2 regions of the Streptomyces sp. NPDC092045 genome follow, and region 2 is predicted to be linked to the other one. Evidence: riboswitches for the same ligand, from Rfam matches in the RefSeq annotation. Region 2 holds a riboswitch; the other holds the start of a gene.
What was found. Region 2 has a riboswitch for S-adenosylmethionine ahead of ACIQKA_RS07595 (aminotransferase class V-fold PLP-dependent enzyme). Riboswitches for the same ligand answer to the same signal wherever they lie in the genome.
Positions count from the first base shown of each region.

Region 1: another riboswitch for S-adenosylmethionine. It lies ahead of thrC (threonine synthase); the one in region 2 lies ahead of ACIQKA_RS07595 (aminotransferase class V-fold PLP-dependent enzyme).

Region 1 is NZ_JBIVSC010000016.1:129,384-137,593, reverse strand. Features, by position in the region: gene thrC (threonine synthase) at 1-1,222, opposite strand, end outside; SAM riboswitch class I at 1,240-1,384, opposite strand; gene ACIQKA_RS27540 (glucosyl-3-phosphoglycerate synthase) at 1,534-2,475, shown strand; gene ACIQKA_RS27535 (hypothetical protein) at 2,514-2,780, shown strand; gene ACIQKA_RS27530 (trehalose-6-phosphate synthase) at 2,884-4,245, shown strand; gene ACIQKA_RS27525 (dehydrogenase) at 4,291-4,536, shown strand; gene otsB (trehalose-phosphatase) at 4,599-5,441, opposite strand; gene ACIQKA_RS27515 (DUF3263 domain-containing protein) at 5,492-5,764, opposite strand; gene ACIQKA_RS27510 (ABC transporter substrate-binding protein) at 5,777-7,060, opposite strand; gene ACIQKA_RS27505 (ROK family protein) at 7,349-8,210, shown strand, end outside.
Region 2 is NZ_JBIVSC010000002.1:175,107-183,316, forward strand. Features, by position in the region: gene ACIQKA_RS07560 (hypothetical protein) at 1-238, opposite strand, end outside; gene ACIQKA_RS07565 (NlpC/P60 family protein) at 444-1,493, opposite strand; gene ACIQKA_RS07570 (NlpC/P60 family protein) at 1,687-2,736, opposite strand; gene ACIQKA_RS07575 (NYN domain-containing protein) at 2,991-4,355, opposite strand; gene ACIQKA_RS07580 (hypothetical protein) at 4,389-4,631, opposite strand; gene ACIQKA_RS07585 (rhomboid family intramembrane serine protease) at 4,791-5,525, shown strand; gene ACIQKA_RS07590 (Lrp/AsnC family transcriptional regulator) at 5,522-5,803, shown strand; gene ACIQKA_RS07595 (aminotransferase class V-fold PLP-dependent enzyme) at 5,875-7,311, opposite strand; SAM riboswitch class IV at 7,520-7,636, opposite strand; gene trpD (anthranilate phosphoribosyltransferase) at 7,723-8,210, opposite strand, start outside.

The sequences.
Region 1 (8,210 bases), on a different contig from region 2:
AGGTGTCGGCCACCGCGTCCAGGGTCTTGAGCCCGTCGCCGGTGTTGAGGACGACTGTGGTGAGCTCCGGGTCGATGAGGCCGTTCTCCACCAGCTTGCGCGCGACGCCGACGGTCACGCCGCCCGCGGTCTCGGCGAAGATCCCCTCGGTCCGCGCGAGCAGCTTGATCGCGTCGACGACCTGCTCGTCGTTCACGTCCTCCACGGCGCCGCCGGTGCGGCGGGCGATGTCGAGGACGTACGGGCCGTCGGCCGGGTTGCCGATGGCGAGCGACTTGGCGATCGTGTTCGGCTTCTGGGGCCGCACGACGTCGTGCCCGGCCTTGAAGGCGGCGGACACCGGGGAGCAGCCCTCGGCCTGGGCGCCGAAGATCTTGTACGGCTTGTCCTCGACGAGGCCCAGCCTGACGAGCTCCTGGAGGCCCTTGTCGATCTTGGTGAGCTGGGAGCCGGAGGCGATCGGGATGACGAGCTGGTCGGGGATGACCCAGCCGAGCTGCTCGCAGATCTCGTACGCGAGCGTCTTGGAGCCCTCGCCGTAGTACGGGCGCAGGTTGACGTTCACGAAGCCCCAGCCCTCGCCGAGCGGGTCGCCGATGAGCTCCGAGCAGAAGCGGTTGACGTCGTCGTAGTTGCCCTCGATGGCGACCAGGTCGCCGCCGTAGACGCCGGCCATGACGACCTTGCCCTGCTCCAGGTCGTGCGGGATGAACACGCAGGAGCGGAAGCCGGCGCGGGCGGCGGCGGCGCCGACGGCGCCGGCCAGGTTGCCGGTGGAGGAGCAGGAGAGGGTGGTGAAGCCGAAGGCGCGGGCGGCCTCGATGGCCTGGGCGACGACCCGGTCCTTGAAGGAGTGGGTCGGGTTGCCGGAGTCGTCCTTGACGAAGAGCTTCCCGGGGGCGACGCCGATCTCGCGGGCCAGGTTGTCGGCCTTGACGAGCGGGGTCCAGCCGGGGTTCAGGTTCGGCTTCTCGGCGACGTCGGCGGGGACGGGCAGGAGGGGGGCGTAGCGCCAGATGCTGGCGGGGCCGGCCTCGATGCGCTTCCGCAGCTCCTCGGGGTCGCCGGCGGGGAGGTCGTACGCGACTTCGAGCGGTCCGAAACAGAGTTCGCAGGCGAAGATCGGGCCGAGTGCGAAGACTTCACCGCATTCGCGACAGGAGAGCCCGGACGCGGGACCGAGGTCGACGGTGGTGGCGGGTGCGACGGTCTGTACAGCCATGGAGGCGAGGCCCTTTCTCCTCATCTTTCCCATGACGAATTTTTCGCCATGAGACGGATTTGGCACCTTCCCTAGCCGGGGACCTCGCTGGATGACGAGTGACCGACTGGAGGGTTGCCGGGGCTTCAACGGGCCGTTTCCCTCTGCCCCTCTGGATGAGCGGTATTCGATTGTGGGGAGGGCCGGACTTTCGTTCCTGCGCTCCGACGCGTACGCCACCCCGATGTGCGCGGGGTCGCTGCGTTGTTCAAGACTGTAACCGAAGGCACGGGCGCTTGGACGGCCCGTCCGAACCGCGAGATGGAGATCACGTGCTGGAAGAGGTGGAGCGCTGGCTGTCCCGGCGGTCCTGGTCCGTGGCGGACCGGCCGCTGGAGCGGATCCTCGCCGCCAAGCGTGCGACGACAGTCAGCGTGGTGCTGCCGGCGCTGAACGAGGAGGCGACCGTCGGGGACATCGTGGCCGTGATCCGCCGCGAGCTGATGTCGGAGGCGGTGCCGCTCGTCGACGAGCTGGTGGTCCTCGACTCGGGCTCCACGGACCGCACGGCGGAGGTCGCGGCGGCGGCCGGGGCGCGGGTGGTGGCGCGCGACGACGTGCTCCCCCGGATACCGGCCGCGCCCGGCAAGGGCGAGGTCCTGTGGCGGTCACTGATGGTGACGAGCGGGGACGTCGTGTGCTTCGTGGACGCGGACCTGCGGGACTTCTCCGCGGACTTCGTGACGGGGATCGTGGGCCCGCTCCTGACCGACCCGGACGTGGACCTCGTCAAGGCGATGTACGACCGGCCGCTGGACGGCGCTCCCGGTCAGGGCGGCCGGGTGACGGAACTGGTGGCGCGCCCGCTGCTCAATCTGCACTGGCCGCGGCTGGCCGGCTTCGTGCAGCCGCTCGGCGGCGAATACGCGGCCCGCCGCTCGCTCCTGGAGCGACTGCCCTTCCCGGTCGGTTACGGAGTGGAGCTGGGCCTGCTCGTGGACGCGCTGCACACGGTGGGCCTGGACGGGCTCGCGCAGGTGGACGTGGGCGTCCGCAGGCACCGGCACCAGGACGGGCACGCGCTCGGCCGGATGGCGGCGGCGATCTACCGGACGGCGCAGCTGAGGCTGTCGCGGGGGCACATGGTGCGGCCGTGGCTGACCCAGTTCGAACGGGGCGAGCGGGGCTTCGAGCCGCGGACGTACGCGGTGGACACGGAGGAGCGGCCGCCGATGGCGGAGATCGCGGAGTACGCGCGGCGCCGCGTGGCGTAACGCCACCTTATGGTCCGCTCTGCATACATTCATCTTCCATGGGCTTCAGGCGAGGTGCGAGCAGGATGCTGGCGGTGACGAGCATGGCGACGGCCTCGCTCCTGGCCGTCCCGGCGGGCGCCGCCCCCGTGCCGCCGGGCCCCGTCCACGTCTCCCCGGCGCCGGGCGCGCCGGGGAGGACGGTCGGCCCGGCGCCGGCCCGGGACGGCGAGGAACGCCTCTGGCTGCTCGGCGGCCTGGTGACGGCGCTCGCGGCGACGGGCCTGGTGGCGAGGGCGGCCCTGCGCGACCGCACCGACCTGTGAGCGCCACCGGGCCCCGCCCGGTTCCCGCTCACCCTCCGTGGCCGGATCCCCCCGTCTTGTATACGTACGTTTGAGCGTTTACGGGACGGGCTAGGTTCGCCACATGGCTACTGTGCTCGTGGCATCCAACAGGGGACCGGTCTCGTACGTGCTCGGCGAGGACGGCTCGCTCGACGCCCGCAGGGGCGGCGGCGGTCTGGTCTCCGGCCTGAGCGCCGTCTCCTCGCAGGACAGCGTGTGGGTGTGCGCGGCCCTCGGCGAGGGCGACCGGGAGGCGGTCCGGCGCGGGGTCGGGGAGCCCGGCGTGCGGATGCTGGACATCGATCCCGACGTGTACGCGGACGCGTACAACGGCATCGCGAACTCGGTGCTGTGGTTCCTGCACCACCACCTGTACGACATCCCGCGCGAGCCCGTGTACGACGCGGAGTTCCGGCGCCGCTGGGAGTCGTACCGCGCCTACAACCGCGCCTTCGCGGAGGCGCTGGCCGGGGCGGCGGACGAGGGGGCGGCGGTCCTGGTGCAGGACTACCACCTGGCCCTGGTCCCCGGGCAGCTCCGCGAGCTCCGCCCGGACCTGCGGATCGCGCACTTCACCCACACCCCGTGGGCGTCCCCCGCGTACCTGCGGATGCTGCCGGACGACATCCGCGAGGAGCTGCTGTGGGGGATGCTCGGCGCGGACGAGCTGGGCTTCCACACGTCGGCCTGGGCCGAGGCGTTCGCGGCCGGCGCGGACACGAAGGGCACCGGGACGCGCGTCGCGGTGTATCCGCTGGGCGTCGACGCCGAGGAGCTGCGGGCGCTCGCGCACCGGCCGGCGGTGGACGAGCGGCTGGCGGAGCTGCGGGCCGAGGTCGGCGACCGGAAGACCATCGTCCGCGTGGACCGCACCGAGCTGTCGAAGAACATCCTGCGCGGCCTGCTCGCCTACCGCGAGCTCCTGACCACCCGCCCGGAGTGGCGGGGCCGGGTGGTGCACCTGGCGTCGGCGTACCCCTCCCGCCAGGACCTGGAGGTCTACCGCTCGTACACGACCGCGGTGGCGGCCCTGGCGGAGGAGATCAACGCCGAGTTCGGCACGGAGGACTGGACGCCGGTCCTGGTCTCGGTGAAGGACGACTTCACCCGCTCCCTGGCGGCCTACCGCCTCGCGGACGTGGCCCTGGTGAACCCGGTCCGCGACGGCATGAACCTGGTGGCCAAGGAGATACCAGTGGTCTCGGAGGAGGGCTGCGCGCTGGTCCTCTCGCGGGAGGCGGGCGCGTACGAGGAACTGCGCGAGGACGCCCTCACGGTGAACCCGTACGACGTCTCGGAGACCGCCGAGGCGCTCCACGCCGCCCTCACGATGCCCCGCCCCGAACGCGCCGACCGCACGAAGCGCCTGGCGACGGCGGCGACGGCCCTGCCCCCGCAGCGCTGGTTCCTGAGCCAGCTGGAGGCGCTCGGGAACCCCGCGTAGGGACCGGCGACCGGGTGCCGCCGTCCCCGGGACCGGCTCACGGCGATGGCGGGCCCGTCGGTCGGACAGACCGCCCGGCAGCTCGCGAGCGGCGACTACACCGCCGGCGTCGCCTCCCGCCTCGCCGTGCAGGTCGCGGGCGTCCGGACCTTCCCGAACACGGCCGAACAACAGGGCGTCGGCCCGGAGCTGCTCACCCCCTGCTTCACCCTGATGCGCCGCCGCCCGGCCCCGGGCGGCGGCGAGGAGGACCTGACGGGCGTGATCGACCTGCTGGCGGGGGAACGCTGACGGGCCCGCCCGTGCCCGTACGAGACCCCCGCGCCCCCTCGCCTCCGTGTGTGCGGGCCCGGTCAGTCCCCCCGCACCGCCTCCGCCAGGGACGTCAGGAAGTCCACCACGCCCGTCGGGCCCGGGACCGCGAGGTCGCCGCGGTCGGAGAGTTCCGGGACCTCGCCGGAGCCGCTGCAGACCAGGAGGCCGGGCGTGCCGTCGGAGCGGAGCTTCTCCACGGCGGCGAAGGCGGGCAGGTCGCCCAGGTCGTCGCCCGCGTAGAGCACGGCACCCGCGCCCGTCTCGCGTACGTACGCGGCGAGCGCCACGCCCTTGTCCATGCCCGGGGGCCGCAGCTCCAGGACCATCCGGCCGGGCTCCAGGACGAGGCCGTGTTCGGCGGCCAGGTCGGCGAGGGGGCCCTTGAGCGCCTCGAAGGCGCCCTCCGGGTCCGTGGCCCTGCGGGTGTGGACCGCGAGCGCGCGGCCCTTCTCCTCGATCCACACGCCCTGCCACGCCCCGGCCCGGTCGAGGAAGCCGGGCAGCTCGGCGCGGACGGCGGCCACGCCCGGGGGGACGGGGGCGGCCCGGACCGTGCCGGTGACGGCGTCCCAGCGTTCGGCGCCGTAGTGGCCGAGGACGACCAGGTGCTCCAGGCCGGGGACGCCGGCGAAGCCGCCGTGGCGGACGGCGACCCCGGCGGGCCGGCCGGTCACCACGGCGACGGAGGCGACCCGGGGCGCGAGGGCCGCGAGGGCGGCCACCGCGCCGGGGTGGGCGCGGGCCGACTCGGGGTCGGGGACGATGTCGGCGAGCGTCCCGTCGAAGTCGAGGGCGACGACGGTCTCCTCCGGCCGCGCGAGGATCGCGGCCAGGCCGTCGCGGCCGGCGGACGTGGTCGGGTGCGGAAGGCTGTTGACCATGCTTCCGACCCTACCCACGGAGCGCCGCGCCTACCTCCCCGCTTCCGCGCTCACCTCCTGCGCTGGCGCTGCTCGCGCACCCGGCGCAGCCGGTTGACCGTCACCGGGTCGTGGGCCAGGGCGCGCGGGTCGTCGAGGAGCGCGTTGAGGAGCTGGTAGTAGCGCGTCGGGGAGAGGCCGAGGCCCTCGCGGACGGCCCGCTCCTTGGCGCCGGGGCCCGGCCAGGAGCGGCGCTCGACGGCGAGGAGGGCCTGCTCCTGCTCGGTGAGGGCGGCGGGGCCCCCGCCGCCCTCACCCTGCGTCGCTTCCCGGTCCTCGCTCATAGGACCAACTTATTACTCGGCGGCCTCCGCCGCCGTCGCCACGCGTCCGATCGAGCCCAGGACCTCGGCGGGACGCCCGTTCGGGACGACGGCCTTGCCGATGTTCTGCTTGACGTTCTCGCTGACCTTGGCCCACGAGGTCTTGCCGACCGGCGGGAGCTGCGCGTCGGGGAGGACCTTGAGGAAGACGTGCAGGTTGGCGTGCTCGGGGTCGGCCTCCATGCGGCCGGAGGCGCTGACGGTGACCGGCAGCAGGTCGTTGTCCCCGGCGAACTTCAGGACGTTGTCGTCGTTGAAGGCGAAGTTGAGGAAGTCGCCGATCTCCTTGCGGTGGCCGTTCTGCTTGAAGCCCATGATCCAGTCGGCGACGCCCATGGAGGTCCGGCTCGGGCCGTCGGCGCCGGGGAGCGGAACCTGGCCGACCTCGACGCCCTTCTTCGCGGCCTCCTTGAGGAGCGAGGGGTGGCCGTTGAGCATGCCGACCTCGCCGTTCGCGAAGGCGGTGAAGGCGGCCTTGCGGTTGAGCTTGCCGGGGGCGACGGGGCCGGTGAGGTCCTTGCCGACGAGGTTCGTGCGGAGCCACTCGAAGGTGCGCACGTTGGCCTCGGAGTCGACCGCGTAGTGGTCGGTGGCGTCGGTCCAGCCGCCCTCGCCCGCGAGCAGCCACATCATGGCCTCGGCCTGGGCCTCCTCGGGGCCCAGCGGCAGTGCGAAGGGGGTGCGGACGCCCTCCTTCTTGAGCTTCCCGGCGGCCTCGGCCAGCTCGTCCCAGGTGGTGGGCGGCTTGATGCCGGCCTGCGCGAAGAGGGCCTTGTTGTAGAAGAGGGGGCGCGTGGAGGCGACGAAGGGCAGGCCGTACTGGGTCTGCTTGTGCTCGCCCGCGGCGACGAGCCGGGGGAGGAAGTTGGCCTGGACGGGTATGGAGAGCAGGTCGTCGGCGGCGTAGAGCTGGCCGGCGGCCGCGTAGTCGGCGTAGGCGCCGATCTGCGCGATGTCGGGGGCCTCGCCCGCCTTGACCATCTCGGCGACCTTGCGGTCGACGTCGTCCCAGGACTCGACCTGGACCTGGACCTTGATCCCGGGGTGCTTCGCCTCGAAGGCGGCGGCGAGATCGGTCCAGTACTTCTTGCTGGAGTCGCCGCCGGTCAGGTCGTACTCGGCGGCGACCAGCTTCAGGGTCACGTCGCCGGAGTCGCCGCCCAGGGACCCGCAGCCGGAGACCGTGGCGGTCAGTCCGAGGGCCGCGGCGGCCGCGGTCAGTCCAAGAAATCGTCGCCGCTCCACGGCTTCATCCACCTTTTGCTCGTCGTTGAGCTGCACTGAGCTGCACGTTTGCTCTCGTCAGGGCCGCAAGTCTGCCCCGCGCGCGCCATAAGGTCTACACCACTCGGATATCACTTCCGCAACACCCTTTCCGAAATGCCGCGGATCGGACGCGGACCGGGAGGGGTCCGGGAGCGGTCCGAGCGCCGGGCGGAGGCGGGTCCGCTCGGCCCCCGCACCGGGAATCGAATTTGTATCCGTACGCAACAATCCTCAGCAGTGGACTAGACCTTTTGCCCCGCGACGGCCAGACTATGCCCCGTGAAACACGTCATCGCCCTGGATGTGGGCGGCACCGGCATGAAGGCCGCCCTCGTCGGGGCGGACGGCACCCTGCTCCACGAGGCCCGCCGCGCCACCGGGCGCGACCGGGGCCCCGAGGCCGTGGTCGAGACGATCCTCGGCTTCGCGGAGGACCTCCGCCTCCTCGGCCAGGAGCGGTACGGAGAGCCCGCCGCGGCCGCCGGAGTCGCCGTCCCCGGAATCGTCGACGCCGAGAACGGCATCGCCGTCTACGCCGCCAACCTCGGCTGGCGCGACGTTCCCATGCGCGAACTCCTCAGCCGCCGCCTGGACGGCCTCCCCGTCGCCCTCGGCCACGACGTGCGCACCGGCGGCCTCGCCGAGGGACGCATCGGCGCGGGCAACGGCGCCGACCGCTTCCTCTTCGTGCCCCTCGGCACCGGCATCGCCAGCGCCATCGGCATCGGCGACCGCATCGAGGCCGGCGCCCACGGCTACGCCGGCGAGATCGGCCACATCGTCGTCCGCCCCGGCGGCACCGCCTGCGGCTGCGGCCAGCGCGGCTGCCTGGAGCGGTACGCCTCCGCCTCCGCCGTCTCCCTCGCCTGGGCCGAGGCCGGCGGCGACCCGGAGGCCGACGCCGCCGACTGCGCCAAGGCCGTCGAGTCCGGCGACCCCACGGCCGTGCGGATCTGGCAGGACGCCGTCGACGCCCTCGCGGACGGCCTGGTCACCGCGCTCACCCTCCTGGACCCCCGCACGCTCATCATCGGTGGCGGTCTCGCCGAGGCCGGGGAAACCTTGTTCACACCACTTCGGGCCGCGGTGGAGGAGCGAGTCACGTTCCAGAAGCTGCCCGCCATCGTCCCGGCGGCCCTCG
Region 2 (8,210 bases):
GCCGGTAGACGGTGAGGGCGGCCGGCGCGTACGCGGGGTCGAGGGCGGCCCGGTAGCCGGGCTCGTCGCGGGCGAGGAGGGCCCCGGCGTGCTCGTCGAGGAGCGCCTGGATCTCCCGGGAGGCGGTGCGGGCGGCGGGGCCGTCCTCCGCGCAGCCGACGAGGCCCGTCAGGGCGAGCAGCAGGACCAGCAGGCAGAAGACCGCCGGCCGTCGCGCTCCGTACCCCTGACCCGCCACGCCTCCGATCGTACGATCCGGACGGCGGACGCGGCTCCCGGGGTGGGCGGACCGGGCTCCCGGAGCGCGCGGGGCCGGGACCGTCGCGACCCGGCGGCCCGCCTCGGACCCCGGTCACCGCAGCCCCGCGACCCGCCTCGGACCCGGGTCGCCACAACCCCGCTACCCGCCTCGGACCCGGGTCACCACAACCCCGCTACCCGCCTCAAACCCGGGTCACCGTCACGTGCGACATCATGTTCACCGGGTCGTAGCGGACCCGGGCGCCCGGGTAGGGGGCGTGGATGACCTGCCCGTTCCCGACGTAGATCGCCACGTGGCTGGCGTCGCTCCGGTACGTGACGAGGTCTCCGGGCTGCGCCTGCGCGAGCGGCACCCGCCGGCCCGCGTGCCGCTGGGCGGCCGAGGTGCGCGGCAGGCTGATCCCGGCCTGGCGGTAGGACCAGACCATCAGGCCCGAGCAGTCGAAGGCGGAGGGCCCGGTCGCGCCCCACACGTACGGCCTGCCGACCGCGCCCCGGGCGGCGGCCACCGCGGCGGCGACCCGCGAGGAGACCGGTCCCGGGTCGGCGGCCGTCACCTCTCCGGCCTCCCCCGCGACGCCGGCGGCGCCGGTGCGGGAGTCCTCGCGGCCGCCGGTGCGGGAGGCGCGGTCGAGGCCGGCGCGCTCCTCGGCGGTGAGGGAGGCGAGCAGCCGGCGGGCCTCGGCGAGCTTCCGCTCGACGGTGCGCTTGTGGCGGGCGACCTCGGTCCGGCTGTGCTCCAGGTCGGCCAGGGCCGAGCGGGCCTCGCTCCGCTTCTGGCCCAACCGGCGCTGTTCCCGGAGCAGTTCGCCGAGCGCGGCGCTCTGGTGGGCGGTGAGCCGGTCGAGGGCGGAGGCGCGTTCGAGGTAGCTGTCGGGGTCGGAGGAGAGCATCAGGGCGAGCGAGGGGTCGATGCCGCCGGAGCGGTACTGGGCCCCGGCGAGCGAACCGAGGACGCCCCGCATGCGGTTGACCCGCTCCTGGCCGCGGGCCAGGCCGTCGCGGGCGCGGGCGACCGTGCGGCGCAGCGCGTCCGCCTTCTCGTCGGCCTCGTTGTAGCCCTCGGTGGCGCGCTCGGCCTCCTCGAAGAGGCGGTCGACCCTGGTCCGGGCGGCCTCGGCACCGGCCCCGGGGTCGGCGTTCGCGGGGACGGCCCCGAGGGACGCCGCCGCGGTGGCCGCGGCGGCGGCGGTGAGGACGGTGACCCGGGCGGGTCGGCGGTGGGACGCCACGGATCGCGCTCCGTTCGGCTCGACGCAGACTGGCGCGGCAGACAGTAGCCGCTGATCACTCTCCGTCCAACGAAGGCGCCGGGCACACAAAGTGACGCCCCGCCGGAGACCACAGGTCACCGGCGGGGCGTCGCGTCAGGGTGCGTCGCGGCGAACCACCCGTTCGGGCGGCATGCCGCGGCGGGTCGGGGGGTCAGCCGCCGATGCGCACGCCGAACTGGAACGTGCCCATGTAGTCCATGGACTCGTAGCGGACGTTGGCGCCCGGCTTGGGGGCGTGCAGGATCGTGTTGTTGCCCGCGTAGAGGCCCACGTGCGACAGGCTGTTGAAGAAGACCAGGTCGCCCGGCTTGAGCTGGCTGCGGCCGATCTTCGTGCCGTCGTTCTGCTGGGTGTAGGTGACGCGGCTGAGCTTGGCGCCGGCCTTCCCGTAGGCCCACTGGGTCAGGCCGGAGCAGTCGAACGAGGTGGGGCCCTCGTGACCGGAGACGTACGGGTACCCGACCCGGGTGGCGGCGGCGCTGAGCGCGGCGGCGCCGAGGCCGCTGGCGGGGGCCTCGTTGCCCAGGTCGAGCCGCTCGCCGGCGGCGCGGCTGGCGCGCTGCTCCTTCGCCTTCTCCTCCTGCTCCATCTTGGCCTTCTCCGCGGCCGTGAGGGTGTTGAGGAGCTTCTGGGCCTCGGCCAGCTTGCCCTGGTACTTCTGCTTCTTCTCGCCGAGGGACTTGCGGACGCCGTCGAGGTCGGCGAGCTTCCCGGTGGCCTCGGCGCGCTGCTGGGCGAGGGTGCGCTGCTTGGCCTGGATCTGCGTGAGGACGTCGGCCTGCTGGGCGCTCAGCTGGTCGATCGCGGACGCCTTGTCGAGGTAGGTGTCCGGGTCGCCGGAGAGGAAGAGCTGGAGCGCCGGGTCGATGCCGCCGGAGCGGTACTGGGCACTGGCGACCGAACCGATCTGGTCGCGCAGGGTGTTGAGCTCCTGCTGACCGCGGGCCACCTTGTCCTGGAGTTCGCCGATCTCCTTCTGCAGCTTGCCCCGGCGCTCGTCGGCCTGGTTGTACTGCTCCGTGGCCTCCTCGGCCTCGTGGTGCAGTTCGTCGACCTTCGACTTGACCTCGTCGATCTTGGGCTTGGCGGGGGCCGCCTGGGCGCCGGACTGGGCGGTGAGGGCGACGGCCGCGGCCGCGGTCACGGTGAGCACGGTCACACGGGCACGGCTCGGCTGCTTGGGTCGACGGTGGGACGCCACGAAGGCGGTCTCCTTCTTCCTCGAGCCGCCCGGCCGGTCAGGGCAGGCGGTTCCTCCGCCGTCACCCCGGATGGGCGATCAACCGCGCGAAGGTTCGAGGCCTGACCCTAGTGACCGAGTTGTGATCATTCAAATCCCACCGGAGAAAATCTCGCTCACACACCACATTATTTACATACATCGCACGGGCTGTGACGGGCACTTGACGGTCCGCCGTCCAGAATCCGGGCATAGCGCCCAGGAGTTACGAGTGGTCACGAGAGCCGCGAAAGCCGCTTCAGCAACAAGGCGGACGCGACCGGACGCGCCCCCGCCTTGGCGACCCCGTCGGCCACCTCGCGGTCCGTGGAGACCACCACGACCGGGCGCCCCGGCGGCTCCGCCCGCACCAGCTGACGGATCAACTCGTCGGCCGTGACGCCGGGCTTGGAGAACAGCACCCGCACCCCGCGCGGCGGCGCGAGCAGCACCGGGGCCGCCAGCTCCGCCCCGTCGAAGACACAGGTGACCTCGGCGCCCGAGCGGGCCGCGAGGCCCGAGAGCCCGCCGAGCAGCCGCAGCCGCTGCTTCTCCAGCGGCATCGTCGGATAGCCGGTCTTGGTGACGTTGTAGCCGTCGACGACCAGATGCGTCTGCGGCAGCGACAGGAGCTGGTCGAGCAGCGCCGGGTCGGTCTCGGAGAGCGCCCGCGCGGCGATGTCCTTCGGGGACATCCGTCCCGGCTCCACCGCGTCCACGGTGTCCGCCGGATGCGTCGAGACGGGCGGCAGCGCGAGTTCGCGGCGCAGCCCCTGGGCCGCGTCGAGGACCGTGTCGAGCAGCAGCCGCAGCCGCATGTCCTCCACCGAGCGCCCCTCGCGGGCGGTCCTGCGGCTGGCCTCCAGGGCCGCCTCGACCTCCCCGAGCCGGGCCTTGAGCCGCCGGCCCTCGCTCTCGGCGGCCGACACCTGGGCCGCCGCCTCCGCCCGCACGGCCTCGATCTCGCCCCGCGCCTTGCGCAGCGCTGCCTCGCCCCGCTTCACGTCGCTCTGCGCGCTGCGCAGCTTGCGGTGGAGCGACTCGGCCTCCTTGCGGGCCGCGTCGAGGTCGTGGCGCAACTGCTCGGTCTCGCCCCGGGAGCGGTCCCGGGCGGCGGCGAGCTCCTCGCGCAGCCGCTCCACCTCGCGGCGGCCGGCCTCGTCGGCCCGCTCGGCGTCGACCCGCAGGGCCTCCTCGCCCGCGGCGGCGACCAGCTTGACCCAGCCGGGCGGGCGCAGCACGTAGGCGGCCGCCGCCACGTCGACGGGGTCGGCGGCCGCGGGCGGGGTGCCGCCCTCCACGGCTCCGGCCAGCTCGGGCCGGGCCTGCTTGAACCGCTCGCCGATCCGCTGCCGGAAGAGCGGATCGCCCTCGAGGGCGGCCGCCATCGCGGTGCCGGCGAACTTGGCCCGCCGGCTCGGGGTGAAACGGGCGTACTGCCGCAGGGTCGCGGGCAGCTCCGCGACGGTCAGCCCGCCGAAGGCGTCGGCGACCAGCGCGACGACCCGCCGCCGTACGCCTTCCGGCAGTGGGTGGTCGAGCGTCTCGGCAGCGTCACCTGCCGCGCCGGCCGGCTCTCCACCGTGCGCGGGCTGCTCCACGATCCGTCACCCCTATGTCGTCCGCGCCGTCCCTCAGGAGGCGGCGCCCGGCCTGTCCACCAGCTCGATCTGGTCCACCGCGTTGCACCAGCGGCAGCGGACCGACTCGATGGTCTCACTGACCACCTGCCGCTCCTCGACCGTCGGCTCCCCGGCGAGGTCCAGATGGACGTACTCGACGACCTTGGACGAGCGGGTCACGTCGAAGCGGGTGAGGTTGCCGCAGAGCGTGCAGCGCCAGCGGGTCTCGGCGGTCGGCAGGGGAACCGTCGTCATCGAGCCGTCCTTCTTCCTGTTGCGTGGTACTCAGGTGCGGGAGCCGCGGTGCGCCGTCGAACTGCGGTCGTACTGCCCGCAACCCTACGGCCTCACGGCTCGGCGGGGGCACGGCGAGGCACTCTGTCCAGTTCGCCGCCGGTACGCCATGATCTGTCCGTGATCGATTGGCGAAGCGCGGTGACCGGTGCCTGGCGGGACGCCCGCGGCGGCCCCTCGGTGACGTACGGGCTCATCGCCGCCTGCTGCCTCCTCTTCCTCTTCAGTCCGGTCTCCGCGCTGAACCCGGCGCACGGCACGGGGGACGCGCTCCTGGCGGCCCAGGGCTCGTACTTCCGGCGCTGGGGGGTCGTCCCCGCCGAGCTGATGGGCGGTGAGCCGCGCGCCCTGCTCACCCCGTTCACCGCGCTCTTCGTCCACGGGAGCTGGCTCCACCTCCTGGGGAACATGCTCTTCCTGTACGTCTTCGGCGCGATGGCCGAGGAGCGCATGGGGCGGATCGGGTTCGCCCTCTTCTACCTGGGCACCGGCTACCTCGCCCTCGCCGGGTACGCGGCGGCGCACGCCCACAGCGAGCAGACCCTCGTCGGGGCGTCGGGGGCGATCTCCGGGGTGCTCGGGGCCTTCCTCTTCCTCTTCCCGCGCTCCCGGGTCACCAGCCTCTTCCCCTTCCTCTTCTTCCTGCCGCTGCGCTTCCCCGCCTGGATCGTGCTCGTCTTCTGGTTCACGCTCCAGTGGATGGCCGCGCGGGCGGCGGGCGCGGGGCCCGGCGTCGCCTATCTGGCCCACGTGGTGGGCTTCGCGCTGGGCTTCGTCTACGCCTGGGTGCGCCACCGGGGTGGGGATAGAGTGAAGGCCCCAGCCGCGGCGACCGAGGGAGAAAGCCAGCCGTGATCACCGCGATCGTGCTCATCAAGACCAGCGTGGACCGCATCCCCGAGATCGCCGAGTCGATCGCGGCGCTCGACAGCGTCAGCGAGGTCTTCTCGGTGACCGGCACGTACGACCTGATCGCCATGGTCCGGGTGCCGCGCCACGACGACCTCGCGGACGTGATCCCCGGCAGCATCAGCAAGATCCCGGGCGTCGAGGCCACGGACACGCACGTCGCGTTCCGCACGTACTCGCAGCACGACCTGGAGGCGGCCTTCGCCATCGGCCTGGAGTCCTGAGGCTCCCCGCGCGCGGAAACGGTGAAGGGGCCTCCCGGTCGGGAGGCCCCTTCACCCGTACGAGTGAGTGATCAGCCGCGGTCGGGGACGCAGCGGCCGTCCTCGGTGCGGTACTTCCACCGGGCGCCGTTCCGGACGAGCTCCTTCACGGCGTTGACGAACCGCTCCACGTGCTCGTCGGGCGTGCCGGCGCCGAAGCTCACCCGGATGGCGTTGAGCGAGCGCTCGCCGGGCGCGGCCTCGGGGGCGCCGCACTCGCCCGGGTCCTGCGGGTCGCTGCCGAGCAGGGTGCGGACCAGCGGGTGGGCGCAGAAGAGGCCGTCGCGGACGCCGATGCCGTACTCGGCGGAGAGCGCGGCGGCGAAGTGGGAGCTGTTCCAGCCCTCCACGACGAAGGAGATGACGCCGACGCGGGGGGCGTCGTCGCCGAAGAGCGAGAGGACCCGGACCTCGGGGACCTCGGCCAGGCCCGCGCGGACCGTGGCGATCAGGTGGTTCTCGCGGGCGACGAGGGCGTCGAAGCCGGCCTCGGCGAGGGCCTTGCAGGCGGAGGCGATCGAGTAGACCCCGATGACGTTCGGGGAACCGGCCTCGTGCCGGGCCGCGGTGGTGTGCCACTCCACGTCCACACCGCCGTCGGCCCGACGCGCCACCTTGCGGGAGGCGCCGCCGCCCGCGAGGTAGGGCTGGGAATCCTGGAGCCAGTCGGCGCGGCCCGCGAGGACGCCGGAGCCGAAGGGCGCGTACAGCTTGTGCCCGGAGAAGGCGACCCAGTCCACGTCGAGTTCGGCCACGGAGACCGGGTGGTGGGGCGCGAGCTGGGCGGCGTCGAGCACGATCCGGGCGCCGTGGGCGTGCGCGGCGGCGGCCAGCTCCTTGACCGGCCACAGCTCGCCGGTGACGTTGGAGGCGCCGGTGACGCAGACCAGGGCGGGGCCGTGGGGGTCGCGGTCCGCCAGGGCCCGCTCCAGGGTCTCGACGGCCTGGGCCGGGGTCCGGGGCGCGTTGAGGTAGGTGACCCGGGCGTCCCGCCAGGGCAGCAGCGAGGCGTGGTGCTCGGTCTCGAAGACGAAGACCTCGCAGCCGGCCGGGACCGCGGCGGCGAGCAGGTTGAGCGAGTCGGTGGTGGAGCGGGTGAAGACGACCTGGTCGCCGGGGCGGCAGCCGAGGAACTCGGCGACGGTGGCGCGGCTGTTCTCGAAGAGGTCGGTGGAGAGCTGGGAGAGGTACCCGGCGCCGCGGTGGACGCTGCCGTAGTACGGGGCGTACGCGGCGACGTCGTCCCACACCCGCTGGAGGGCCGGGGCGCTGGCCGCGTAGTCGAGCGCCGCGTAGGTCACCTCGCCGCCGGTGACGAGCGGGACGGTCACGTCCCGGCCGAGGACGGGCAGCGGGGCGGCGCAGCAGGGGTCGGCGGACTCGGTGGCGACGGTCTCGACGACGGCGGTGACGGCGGGCTCGACGGCGGTGGCAGCGGTGGTGGCGACGGCGTCAGGACGTGCGGACATGGCGGTATCTCCCGGCGGGCGGTGCGGAATGGCTTCGGTGATCCCGTACGCGGCCGGACACGGCGGGGTACGGGTGAGGCCTCGGAAGACGTGGGGGTACGCGAAAGGGACCCTGATCCGAGGGTGAAGAAGGGGCGGACTCGCCCTATCGCATTCGCTTGCTCACGGAAAAAGCTCCTCGAGAGACCAGGACCCCTGGTGTTCGAGGGGTCCGCGCTTGCCGTAGACCTCGCTGCCTACGGCCTGGTCATCACCCGGGGCACCCCGCCACGGACGGAGGGTTGCCGGACAGCAAGCCGGGGCCAAAACGCTGTCACTCGTGACCTGAAGAGAATCCTGCCACATGATCGCCGATGCGCAAGACCCCGGTCCGCATGCTGGACCGGGGTCTCGTGGCGAAGGGCCGGAGGGCTACGCGTTGCTGACGGCGATCCAGCGCTCCAGCGTCCGGCGGGCGGCGCCGGAGTCGATCGCCTCGGCGGCCTTCGCGATGCCGGCGCGGATCCGCTCCACCAGGGTGCCGTCCCCCGGTTCGAGGGCCGTGAGCGCCGCCGCCGAGTTGAGCAGCACCGCGTCCCGCACCGGGCCGGTCTCCCCCGCGAGCAGCCGGCGGGCCACGTCGGCGTTGTACGAGGCGTCCGCGCCGCGCAGCGCCTCCACGGGCACCAGGTCGATGCCCACGTCCCGGGGGTCGAAGGCCTCCTCGCGCACCGAGCCGTCCCGGACCACCCAGACCCGCGAGGTGGCCGTGGTGGTCAGCTCGTCCAGCCCGTCGTCGCCGCGGAAGACCAGGGCGGAGGAGCCGCGCTCGGCGAGCACCCCGGCCATGATCGGGGCCATCCGGGCGTCGGCGACGCCGGTCGCCTGGGCCCGGACGCGGGCCGGGTTGGTGAGCGGAC